3 regions of the Staphylococcus coagulans genome follow, and region 3 is predicted to be linked to each of the others. Evidence: riboswitches for the same ligand, from Rfam matches in the RefSeq annotation. Region 3 holds a riboswitch; each other region holds the start of a gene.
The links. A riboswitch is a leader RNA that binds a small molecule or an ion and turns the genes downstream of it on or off. The one in region 3 is predicted to bind S-adenosylmethionine.

Region 1 (3,459 bases), 830 kb from region 3:
TGAGGCGTTTGGCTCGATTCCTGATATTACAGATAAAGGTTATTATCAAAACTCGTTTCATTACGATGTACGAAAAGACGTGACACCGTTCGAAAAATTAGATTTTGAAAAAGATTATCCTCATTTTGCAAGCGGTGGTTATATTCATTATTGTGAGTACCCTAAATTAGACCATAATGTGAAAGCGCTTGAAGCGGTGTGGGATTATTCATACGATCGTGTGAGCTATTTAGGTACAAATATCCCAATCGATCGTTGTTATGACTGTGGTTTCGAAGGAGACTTTGAAACAACTGAAAAAGGTTATAGTTGCCCACATTGCGGAAACCATAATCCTGAAACGGTCGATGTTGTTAAACGGACATGCGGTTATTTAGGTAATCCTGTGCAACGGCCAATGATTGAAGGGCGTCATAAAGAAATGTGCGCACGTGTGAAACATATGAAAGCGAATCCCTCATGATTGCACAAAAAATAAAAAAGGGTGCAGGTTATATCGCTAAAATCGAATACCAAAGCTTCGTCGATGGAGAAGGTGTACGTTGCAGTGTCTATGTTTCAGGTTGCCCATTTTTATGCGAAGGTTGTTACAATGTGGCAGCTCAAAATTTTCGATATGGTGAACGGGCAACGGAAACATTGATATCGGAAGTGTTAGATGCGTGTGCACCGGAATATATTTCAGGATTAAGCATTTTAGGGGGCGAACCTTTTTGTAATTTAGATATTGTTATCCCATTAGTACATGCTTTTCGAGAACGCTACGGTAGCCGGAAATCAATTTGGGTTTGGACAGGCTTTTTATTTGAGTATTTATGGTTTGCGAATGATGAACGGACTGCGTTATTAAAACAAGTTGATGTCATTGTAGACGGCATGTTCATTCAAAAATTATATCAACCTAATTTGCCCTATAAAGGGTCATTAAATCAACGTGTCATTGATGTCCAACAGTTTATTAAAACCGAAATGATCAGCCAGTCGATTTACATTGAATAAACAGGCTACGTGTTGATACGAACAGACATTTTTCAAATTTTTTCAATTTGTAAGAAAATTCGGATTTGTGTATTGACATCGTTAAGGATGTTAGATAGACTTGTGGTATCATTAAAAGCCAATAAAACACCCGCACGGTTATTGTATTGGCCGTTCTATTTGCACGATACATCTTGCATTTTAACAATTGAATCATACTTATCAAGATTGGTGGAGGGACAGGCCCTTTGAAACCAGGCAACCTATTCAGTTAGGTGCTAATTCCTGCAGGTGATTTAACCTGAGAGATAAGTCTTCTAGTAAAAGTCTATCTTTATCAGGTAGGCTTTTATTTTTTATTATTAGGGGGAATGTCAAATGACAAGTGATTTTAAATTTGAAACTTTGCAATTGCACTCAGGACAAGAAGTCGACGAAAGTAGCCATTCACGTGCTTTACCGATTTATCAAACGACATCTTTTACTTTTGATGATACGGCACATGCGGCGAATTTATTCGGCTTAGATGAACTTGGGAATATTTACACACGACTGATGAATCCTACCACACACGTGCTTGAAACACGTGTGGCTGAACTTGAAGGGGGTGTGGCTGGTGTAGCAGTTGCTTCAGGTATGGCAGCCATCACGTATGCGATTCAAGCTGTAGCACAGAAGGGTGATCATATTGTAGCAAGTTCCACATTATATGGCGGAACACATACGCTTTTCACACATACGTTACCTAAATATGGGATTGATGTCACATTAGTAGATACGAAAGATGTCAGTAGTATAGAAAATGCGATTCAAGACAATACGAAGGCATTATTTGTAGAAACCATTGGGAACCCAGAAGGCAATGTTGAGGATTTCGATGCACTTGCAGCGATTACAAAAGCTCAAGGTATACCGCTTATTGTTGATAATACATTTGCAACGCCTTATCTTTTACGTCCAATTGAATATGGCGCGAACATTGTTGTTCATTCTGCGACCAAATTTATTGGTGGGCACGGAACATCAATGGGTGGTGTTATTGTTGATGCAGGTAACTTTAATTGGGATAATGGCAAGTTTCCAGGATTAAGTGAACCCGATCCGTCTTATCACGGCTTAGTGTTCAGTGAAAAATTTGGAGAAGCCGCACTTGCTTTTAAAATTCGTACAACAATTTTAAGAGATACAGGGGCAGCGATTTCACCATTCAATGCATTTTTACTAACGCAAGGCTTAGAGACACTTTCATTACGATTAGAACGTCATGTGGAAAATGCTGAAAAAGTTGCACAATATCTTGAAAAGCATGATAAAGTCGCATGGGTTAAATATGCTGGTTTACCTACGAGTGAATATTACGCGTTAAAAGAGAAGTATTTACCAAAAGGTGCAAGTTCCATCTTTACCTTTGGTGTTAAAGGTGGATACGAAGCAGGTAAAAAGTTTATTGAAGGCTTAGAATTATTTTCTTTATTAGCGAATGTAGGAGATGCAAAGTCACTTGTCATTCACCCCGCATCCACGACACATCAACAATTGACGGAAGCAGAACAAACAGCAGCAGGTATTGCCCCGGAGACGATTCGTCTTTCGATAGGACTTGAGCATATCGATGATATTATCGCAGATTTGGAAAAAGGCTTTGCCAAAATTTAACTTTTAAGCGTCGCACAAAATGAAAATAAATGGAAATTCATGATCTGGTAGATTGACATGAGCGCTTTTAAAGCGTAAGCCGCCATGTGAAGGAAGTGATTATTCTACCGGTCAGTGTTTTACCTTTCACTTATTAAAAAGTACCCCATGAGTGTACATCATCGTCTTATCAAGAGAGATGGAGGGACTGGCCCGATGAAATCTCGGCAACAGGATTAATTCACTGTGCCAATTCCAGTAGCACAATTGCTAGAAGATAAGTCAACTACAGCTATGCCTTATCTTCCTATTTCTTAGGAGGTAATGTTCATGACACGAAAACAAATTCATTTTAACGGATTCGTCCAAAACTCTCCCTCTCCCCATGCTTCAGGTTTATGGAAACATCCAAAAGATAAAGGAGCGACACACCACAATTTAAAATATTGGACGGATATTGCTCAAACTTTAGAACGTGGTTTATTTGATGGTATTTTTATTGCTGATGTGTTGGGCACTTATAGTGTTTACAACCAATCTCATGACGCCGCAGTGAAACACGCAGTTCAACTCCCCGCACATGATCCTATTCCGCTCGTTTCTGCCATTGCAGCGGTAACTGAGCATATTGGTATTGCACCTACTGTCTCTACTACCTATGCCCAGCCATATAAGTTGGCACGTCAATTATCTACACTTGATCATCTGACAAATGGCCGATTAGGTTGGAATGTTGTGACGTCTTATTTAGAAAGCGAAGCAGTGAACTTAGGCTTAAAAGAACGCTTGCCTAAAGCATTACGTTACAACCGTGCTGACGAATTTTTGCAAGTGAGCTATCAGCTG
Region 2 (3,459 bases), 950 kb from region 3:
GTCTGCTGATAATGTTGTTTTACCTGTTCCAGAGAGTCCAAAGAAGAGTGCGACATCGCCTTTATCTCCAACATTCGCTGAACAATGCATGCTCATAATATTATGTTGTGGTAACAAATAGTTCATGACAGAGAAGACAGATTTTTTCATTTCACCCGCATATTCTGTGCCACCAATTAAAATCGTTTTATGCTTGAAAGAGATGATAACAAAAGTTTCTGAGCGTGTACCATCGATTTTTGGATCTGCCTTAAAGTGGGGTGCAGAAATTAATGTAAAATCTGCTTTGATTTTTGAAGCTTCTTCTTTAGAAGTCGGTTTAATAAACATATTTTGCGCAAATAAATTATGCCATGCGAATTCATTAACCACTGTCAATTTAAGTTGCGAATTCGAATCACTTCCTGCGTAGCCATTAAAAACAAACAATTCTTCTTTGTCGTTTAAGTAATCAATAACTTTATGGTAGAGATTGAGAAATTTTTCTTCTGATATAGGTTGATTAATCGCCCCCCAATCGATATCGTCTTTCACCTGTGGATTGTCTACAATAAATTTATCTTTAGGTGAGCGCCCCGTGTATTCACCTGTTTTCGCATTGATGGCACCGAGTTCTGTTAACTCTGCTTCATCACGTTTTAAGATTTTGTTATAAAGTTCTGTTGTTGTAAGTTGAAAATGAGAACTTGGCTTATCGATTAATGCCTCTAACGCACTAGTATTAAATGACATGATCTAATCCCCTCCGAATTTTGTTGAATGTAAGCCTTTACAATTTAAGAGTATAACATATTAGAGAAATAATCCCTACTATATTTAAGAAAAAATAACAGCATTTAGATTAAATATTTATTTTTACGTATTCTGCTAGTGATTTCAGCTATAACTTAAACGGAAACTTAAATGCTTCACGTTCATATCCAATTTTTTAGTGGTTTTCTTCCATGAATATCGATGCATTTATCATAAATCTTTCTAGATAAGAAAGGTTTTAGAAATGATTTGTGCAGAAGTACGAAATTGACAGACTGATAAAAGTTATGTAATATAGTGCTAACGGATTCTCTTATCCTGAGTGGTGGAGGGACATGGACCCAATGAAACCCAGCAACCTCTTTTAACGAAGAAAGGTGCCAAACCGTTTGCAGACAAATATGGTCTGAACGATAAGAGCGAATGGACGTTAGGGCCTTCACTCTATTTTATAGTGTTGAAAGGCTCTTTTTTTATTGAGCTCAGAGAGAGAATGTTCGTAATCCATTATATAAAGGAGTTTATTATGACATACAACAGACGCTTATTTACTTCAGAATCAGTAACAGAAGGTCATCCTGATAAGATTGCAGACCAGATTTCTGATGCAATTTTGGATGAAATTTTGAAAGGAGATAAAAATGCACGTGTCGCTTGTGAGACGACAGTGACGACAGGTATGGCCTTAATCGCGGGTGAGATTTCTACTTCTACTTATGTCGATATTCCAAAAGTCGTACGCGAAACAGTTAGAGAGATTGGTTATACACGTGCGAAGTATGGTTACGACTATAAAACAATGTCTGTTTTAACAGCGATAGATGAACAATCACCTGATATTGCACAAGGTGTCGATCGCGCGTTGGAATATCGTGATGAAATGAATGACGAAGAGTTAAATACTGGTGCTGGCGATCAAGGCTTGATGTTCGGTTTTGCGACAAATGAAACAGATACACTCATGCCATTACCAATTGACCTGTCACATAAATTATCGAAACGTTTATCAGAAGTCCGTAAAAATGGAACTTTAGATTATTTACGACCTGATGGTAAAGTCCAAGTGACTGTTGAATATGATGAACAAAATCAACCAAAACGTATCGATACAATCGTTGTTTCTTCACAACATCACGAAGAAATTGAATTAGAAAAAATTCAAAATGATATTAAAGAGTATGTTATTTATCCAACAGTAGACCCAAGCTTATTAGATGAAGAGACTAAATTTTTCATTAATCCAACAGGGCGTTTTGTCATTGGTGGTCCACAAGGCGATGCAGGCTTAACTGGGCGTAAAATTATTGTTGATACTTACGGCGGTTATGCATGTCATGGTGGGGGCGCGTTTTCAGGAAAAGATCCTACAAAAGTAGACCGTTCCGCAGCCTATGCAGCGCGCTATGTCGCAAAAAACATTGTAGCTGCTCAACTTGCAGATAAATGTGAAGTGCAGCTTGCCTACGCCATTGGTGTCGCTCAGCCAGTTTCTATCGCCATCGATACATTTGGTACAGGAAGAGTCAGTGAGGATACTTTAATTCAAGCAGTACGTGATCACTTTGATTTACGGCCTGCTGGAATTATTAAAATGCTTGATTTACAACGTCCAATTTATAAACAAACGGCTGCATATGGCCACTTTGGTCGAAATGATGTGCAATTACCTTGGGAAAAAACAGATAAAATTGAATTATTAAAAGAAGCGGTTTCTGCTTTACAATAAATTTTATTGCTTTAACTATCGCTAATTTTATAGTTATTTAATATAATAGAAATAACTGTAGAAATGTAGATAAAAGGAAGGTATTGCAAATGACACAATTTGGTCCAATCGAAATAGGCCTCATTGCTGCTATTGTAATTGCAGCATTATTCTTTATTTTGTTTTTGGTAGCGCTCAAAAGTAAAAAGAAAGCTAAAGAAAGTTACGCAAGTCAATATCAATCGAAGCAAGATCAACTGACTCACGAACATGAAGAAGAGCTTGAAAAAGTTCGAATTGAAAAGAAAAAAGCGGACACGCAACATAAAGAAGAATATGAAACAATGCTTTCTTCAAAAAATAGAGAAATTGATGCTTTAAAATTATTTTCAAAAAATAGTAGTGAATATGTGACAGATATGCGTTTACTTGGAATACGTGAAAGATTAGTCAAAGAAAAACGTATTCGACCAGAAGATATGCATATCATGGCCAATATCTTTTTACCCACTAATGATTTAGAGGATATTACACGTATGAGTCATCTCGTTTTGACACGCACAGGTCTTTATATTATAGATTCTGAACTTTTAAAAGGTCATGTTTACCAAGGCGTTAGTCAAAATCAATTTTCAGAAAATCCAATGTTAGAGCAAGTTTTCAAAATATTAGATTTAGATCCATCAACACCACAGATGGTTGTGTTAGACCAACAAGATGGTGAACAAAATGCACTTTCAATCAAAGACTATACACAACAAATCAAACAAATTGAGCAAGTTGCAACACAATTGCAACGTCAATTGGATTTAAAATATACACCAACTACGATTTTATATTTTAATCCAAAACGTGAAGGCGATGTAACTATCTCAAGCTTTACAACACAAGGAACAACAAAAGTTTTAGTAGGCCCAGAGCAGTTGAATGAGTTCTTTAACAAATTTGTTTTCCATGGTCGTATTCAATACGATGTCAATGCGCTTCAAAGTATTATGGAT
Region 3 (3,459 bases):
AGCATCACTTTTCGTGGTCCAAACATTTCAACTAACACACCAGAAAACCATGATGCAATGGCTATGGTCACACCGTAGCAGGTAGTGACATAGGCAGCTTGTTGTAGTGTCAATCCATGGTCAATAAGATAGGGACTAATCCATGCGGCTTCTAAACCTTCTCCCATCATAAATATTAAAACACCTACGTAGCCCCATAACAATGAAGGTGGAAATCCAAGCTTTGAGACCGAAATTTTCATATAATCCCTCCCTTTATAAAATAAAATTACAGTAGTTTTTTAATTTGAAAGTTGACGTGCTGGATGATCTTCACGAATGTATTTTGCACCTTGACCAAATAGGTTTTCTCGAAGTGTCTCTCCTTCATAATCTTGTCGATAAATGCCTCTTTCTTGAAGGACTGGAACCACTTTTTCAACAAACGCTTCAAGTGTGCCCGGAGAATAGGCTTGTGCAACATTAAATCCGTCTACATCAGCAACACGAATCCACTCTTCCAGTTGATCTGCAATCTTTTCAGGTGTGCCTACGAAGCGGACTGGACCTGTCCCTAAGCCATGAAATTTAATCGCTTCTCGCAACGTCCATTTGCGATTTGGGTCTTTAGTATACATATCCATAGCATGCTGAATTGCACCAGTTTCAATGCTTTCTAGATATTGATCTGGATCGTATTGAGAGAAATCAATACCGGTATGTCCACTCAATAAAGCAGCGGTTCCTTCATAACTGACCAATTCAACTAATGCTTGATGTTTTTCTTCAGCTGCTTCTTCAGTTTCTCCAATAATTGGCATAATAAGCGGTAAAAATAACAATGAGTTTTTATCACGCCCGAATTTTTCTGCGCGTGCTCTTACATCCTCGACATAAGCTTTACAAGCATCTAAAGAGTGTTGTGTCGTAAAGACAGCTTCTGCATGTTTCGCTGCAAAATCACGCCCTCGTGAAGAAGCGCCTGCCTGAAAAATAACAGGTGTTCGTTGTGGTGAAGGATCAACAAGGTGAGGACCTGGAACATTGAAAAACTTGCCTTTATGATGAATTAAGTTGACTTTATCAGGATCTGTATATGTATCGCTGTCAATATCTCTGACGATAGCATGGTCATCCCAACTCTTTTCCCATAATTTGTAAGTGACTTCTAAAAATTCATCCGCTCGGTCATAGCGTGTTTCTTTTGGTAATCGCTCTGTGAGACCTAAGTTGACAGCCTCACTTTCTAAATAAGAGGTAACGACATTCCATCCGATTCGTCCTTTAGATAAGTGATCTAGTGTAGAGAGTTGTCGCGCTAATTGATAAGGCTTTGCATATGTTGTTGATACGGTAGGTGCAAAACCGAGGTGCTTCGTAACTGCTGCCATTGCTGAAATCGCTGCAATCGGATCGTAAGCAGGAAATTGAACTGCATATTTTGTGGCAGCCCTATGAGAATTTTCATAGGCACTATAAGTCCCTAAAACGTCAGCCATAAAAAGGGCATCAAACTTTCCTTTTTCGAGTGTTTGCGCAAGATGCGTCCAATATTCGATATCTCCATGAAGATGCCCTTTATCTTTTTCGTGTTTCCATAAACCTATGGAATGCGGTGATGGAGACTGTTGGACAAAACCGTTTAAATGTATTTGTTTCTTTGACATAAATAGACCCCCTAAAAATTAAAAAGCAATACTTCTTTACTTTAAAGATAAGAAGTATTGCCATGTAATCTTATCTTCTAACCGATACGAAGATGCGCATCAGTTACTGGAATTGGCACAGTACCATATAGCCTGTTGCCGAAACTTCATAGGGCCAGTCCCTCCGCTTCTCTAGATAAGTTTTATATGAATTTTCTGAAAATAATATATTTTGTATTTTAGCGGGTGTCTTTTAAAAAGTCAACTATACTTATCAAATTACTATGAATATTAAATATTAAAGATTGTAAAAACTGAAATAGAAGTTAAAGTCTTCATACTTAAATTTGAAAAGAATGATCAATGCACTGATTTTAAACAATGGTGTTGTATTTTTTAAAATAAAGTCAATTTATTATAAAAATAATATTAAACGATTAAACATAAAGAAAAACATATTACACTTAGGAATAGAAATAAACCATTTACGCAAAAAGTAACAAATTTTTAGAAATAAGCATTACAATAAAAATGTAATTAAAGAAAAAGGAGATGAAAACAATGGCTGGCATTTTTGGTTTTATCAAAAAAGTGTTTGACTTATTAAGTAGCATCCTTGTACACGGTGAACCAAGAAACTAAATGGTTAAGGCTGAGGCAGAAAAAAATTGTCTCAGCCTTTTTATTTTAAATAGATAAAAATGCTATTGCATATACTTTGAAATAATAATGTATATAAAGTTAGGTTTATTCACTCGATGCGCTTCCTTAAAATTTATCGTGTTTTAAGCATGAATACTTCGGATTTATAAAGCTTTAAATGTGTAAAATAATCATAGTGGACAATAAAATTATTAAATATTTTTGCAAAGTATTATGTTCATGGTAAACTCTATATTGTCCAGTCCTAGCTCAATGATGGGGAGATATTCACTTTCTCTTATTGAACAGTGACCGAATACCAAGTTTTAGATTGAGACAGACTTATCATGACTGCAATCGATGCTGTTTAAATCTGGAACTTGTCTAATGATTATAAGAGGAGTAAAACGAGAGTGAATAAAAAAAATAAATCATTATTAGTGAACGTATTCGTTTGTTTTGTTGCATTAGTCATATTAATAGGCAGTTTGAGTTTATACCGTTATTTTAAAAAGCAGCATGAACAAGAACTGACAAATTTTCAAGCGAGTCAGCAAGAGAAAAAGAAAAATAGCGTTGAGAATACGGATTATATTCCCCGCTTAAAAACGGTACTTGATCAAAAGAATCTGAATTATAACCAAATTGACCAGTATTTAAAAAATGTGCAATTTAACGGTTCTATCGCTGTTTTTGAAAATGGTAAGTTAAAGATGAACAAAGGCTATGGATTTCAAGATTTAGAGAACGGGAAACCGAATAATCCAAATACTCTTTACTTGATTGGTTCAGCTCAAAAGTTTTTAACAGGAATGATGGTTAAAAAACTAGAATTAGATGACAAAATTAATATTAATGATGACGTGGATCGATATTTATCTCATTTTGAAACGACACCGAAAATTACGTTGAAAGACTTGATGTTACATCGTAGTGGTCTATACAAGTACAAAGGTTCTAAAGATATTCTAAATTTAGACGAGGCTGTCGATTCAATTCAAAAAAGAGGCGTGGATCCGAAGCATTATCACAAACACTTCTATAATGATGCAAACTACCTCGTACTCGCAAAAGTGATTGAAGAAGTGACGCATCATACTTATGCAGAAAATTACTATAAATATTTTGGCAATCCTTTCCAACTTAAACATAGCGCATTTTACAATGATGCACGTTATAAAGAAGATATGGC

Region 1: another riboswitch for S-adenosylmethionine. It lies ahead of KM149_RS01600 (O-acetylhomoserine aminocarboxypropyltransferase/cysteine synthase family protein); the one in region 3 lies ahead of KM149_RS09640 (LLM class flavin-dependent oxidoreductase).
Region 2: another riboswitch for S-adenosylmethionine. It lies ahead of metK (methionine adenosyltransferase); the one in region 3 lies ahead of KM149_RS09640 (LLM class flavin-dependent oxidoreductase).

What each region holds. Positions count from the first base shown of each region.
Region 1 covers NZ_CP092966.1:371,572-375,030, forward strand. The annotation lists gene nrdD (anaerobic ribonucleoside-triphosphate reductase) at 1-463, shown strand, start outside; gene nrdG (anaerobic ribonucleoside-triphosphate reductase activating protein) at 460-999, shown strand; SAM riboswitch class I at 1,195-1,293, shown strand; gene KM149_RS01600 (O-acetylhomoserine aminocarboxypropyltransferase/cysteine synthase family protein) at 1,357-2,634, shown strand; SAM riboswitch class I at 2,798-2,897, shown strand; gene KM149_RS01605 (LLM class flavin-dependent oxidoreductase) at 2,944-3,459, shown strand, end outside.
Region 2 covers NZ_CP092966.1:1,074,161-1,077,619, forward strand. The annotation lists gene pckA (phosphoenolpyruvate carboxykinase (ATP)) at 1-732, opposite strand, end outside; SAM riboswitch class I at 1,064-1,173, shown strand; gene metK (methionine adenosyltransferase) at 1,280-2,479, shown strand; gene KM149_RS05090 (NERD domain-containing protein) at 2,569-3,459, shown strand, end outside.
Region 3 covers NZ_CP092966.1:2,025,909-2,029,367, reverse strand. The annotation lists gene KM149_RS09645 (MFS transporter) at 1-242, opposite strand, end outside; gene KM149_RS09640 (LLM class flavin-dependent oxidoreductase) at 282-1,646, opposite strand; SAM riboswitch class I at 1,714-1,828, opposite strand; gene KM149_RS09635 (serine hydrolase domain-containing protein) at 2,681-3,459, shown strand, end outside.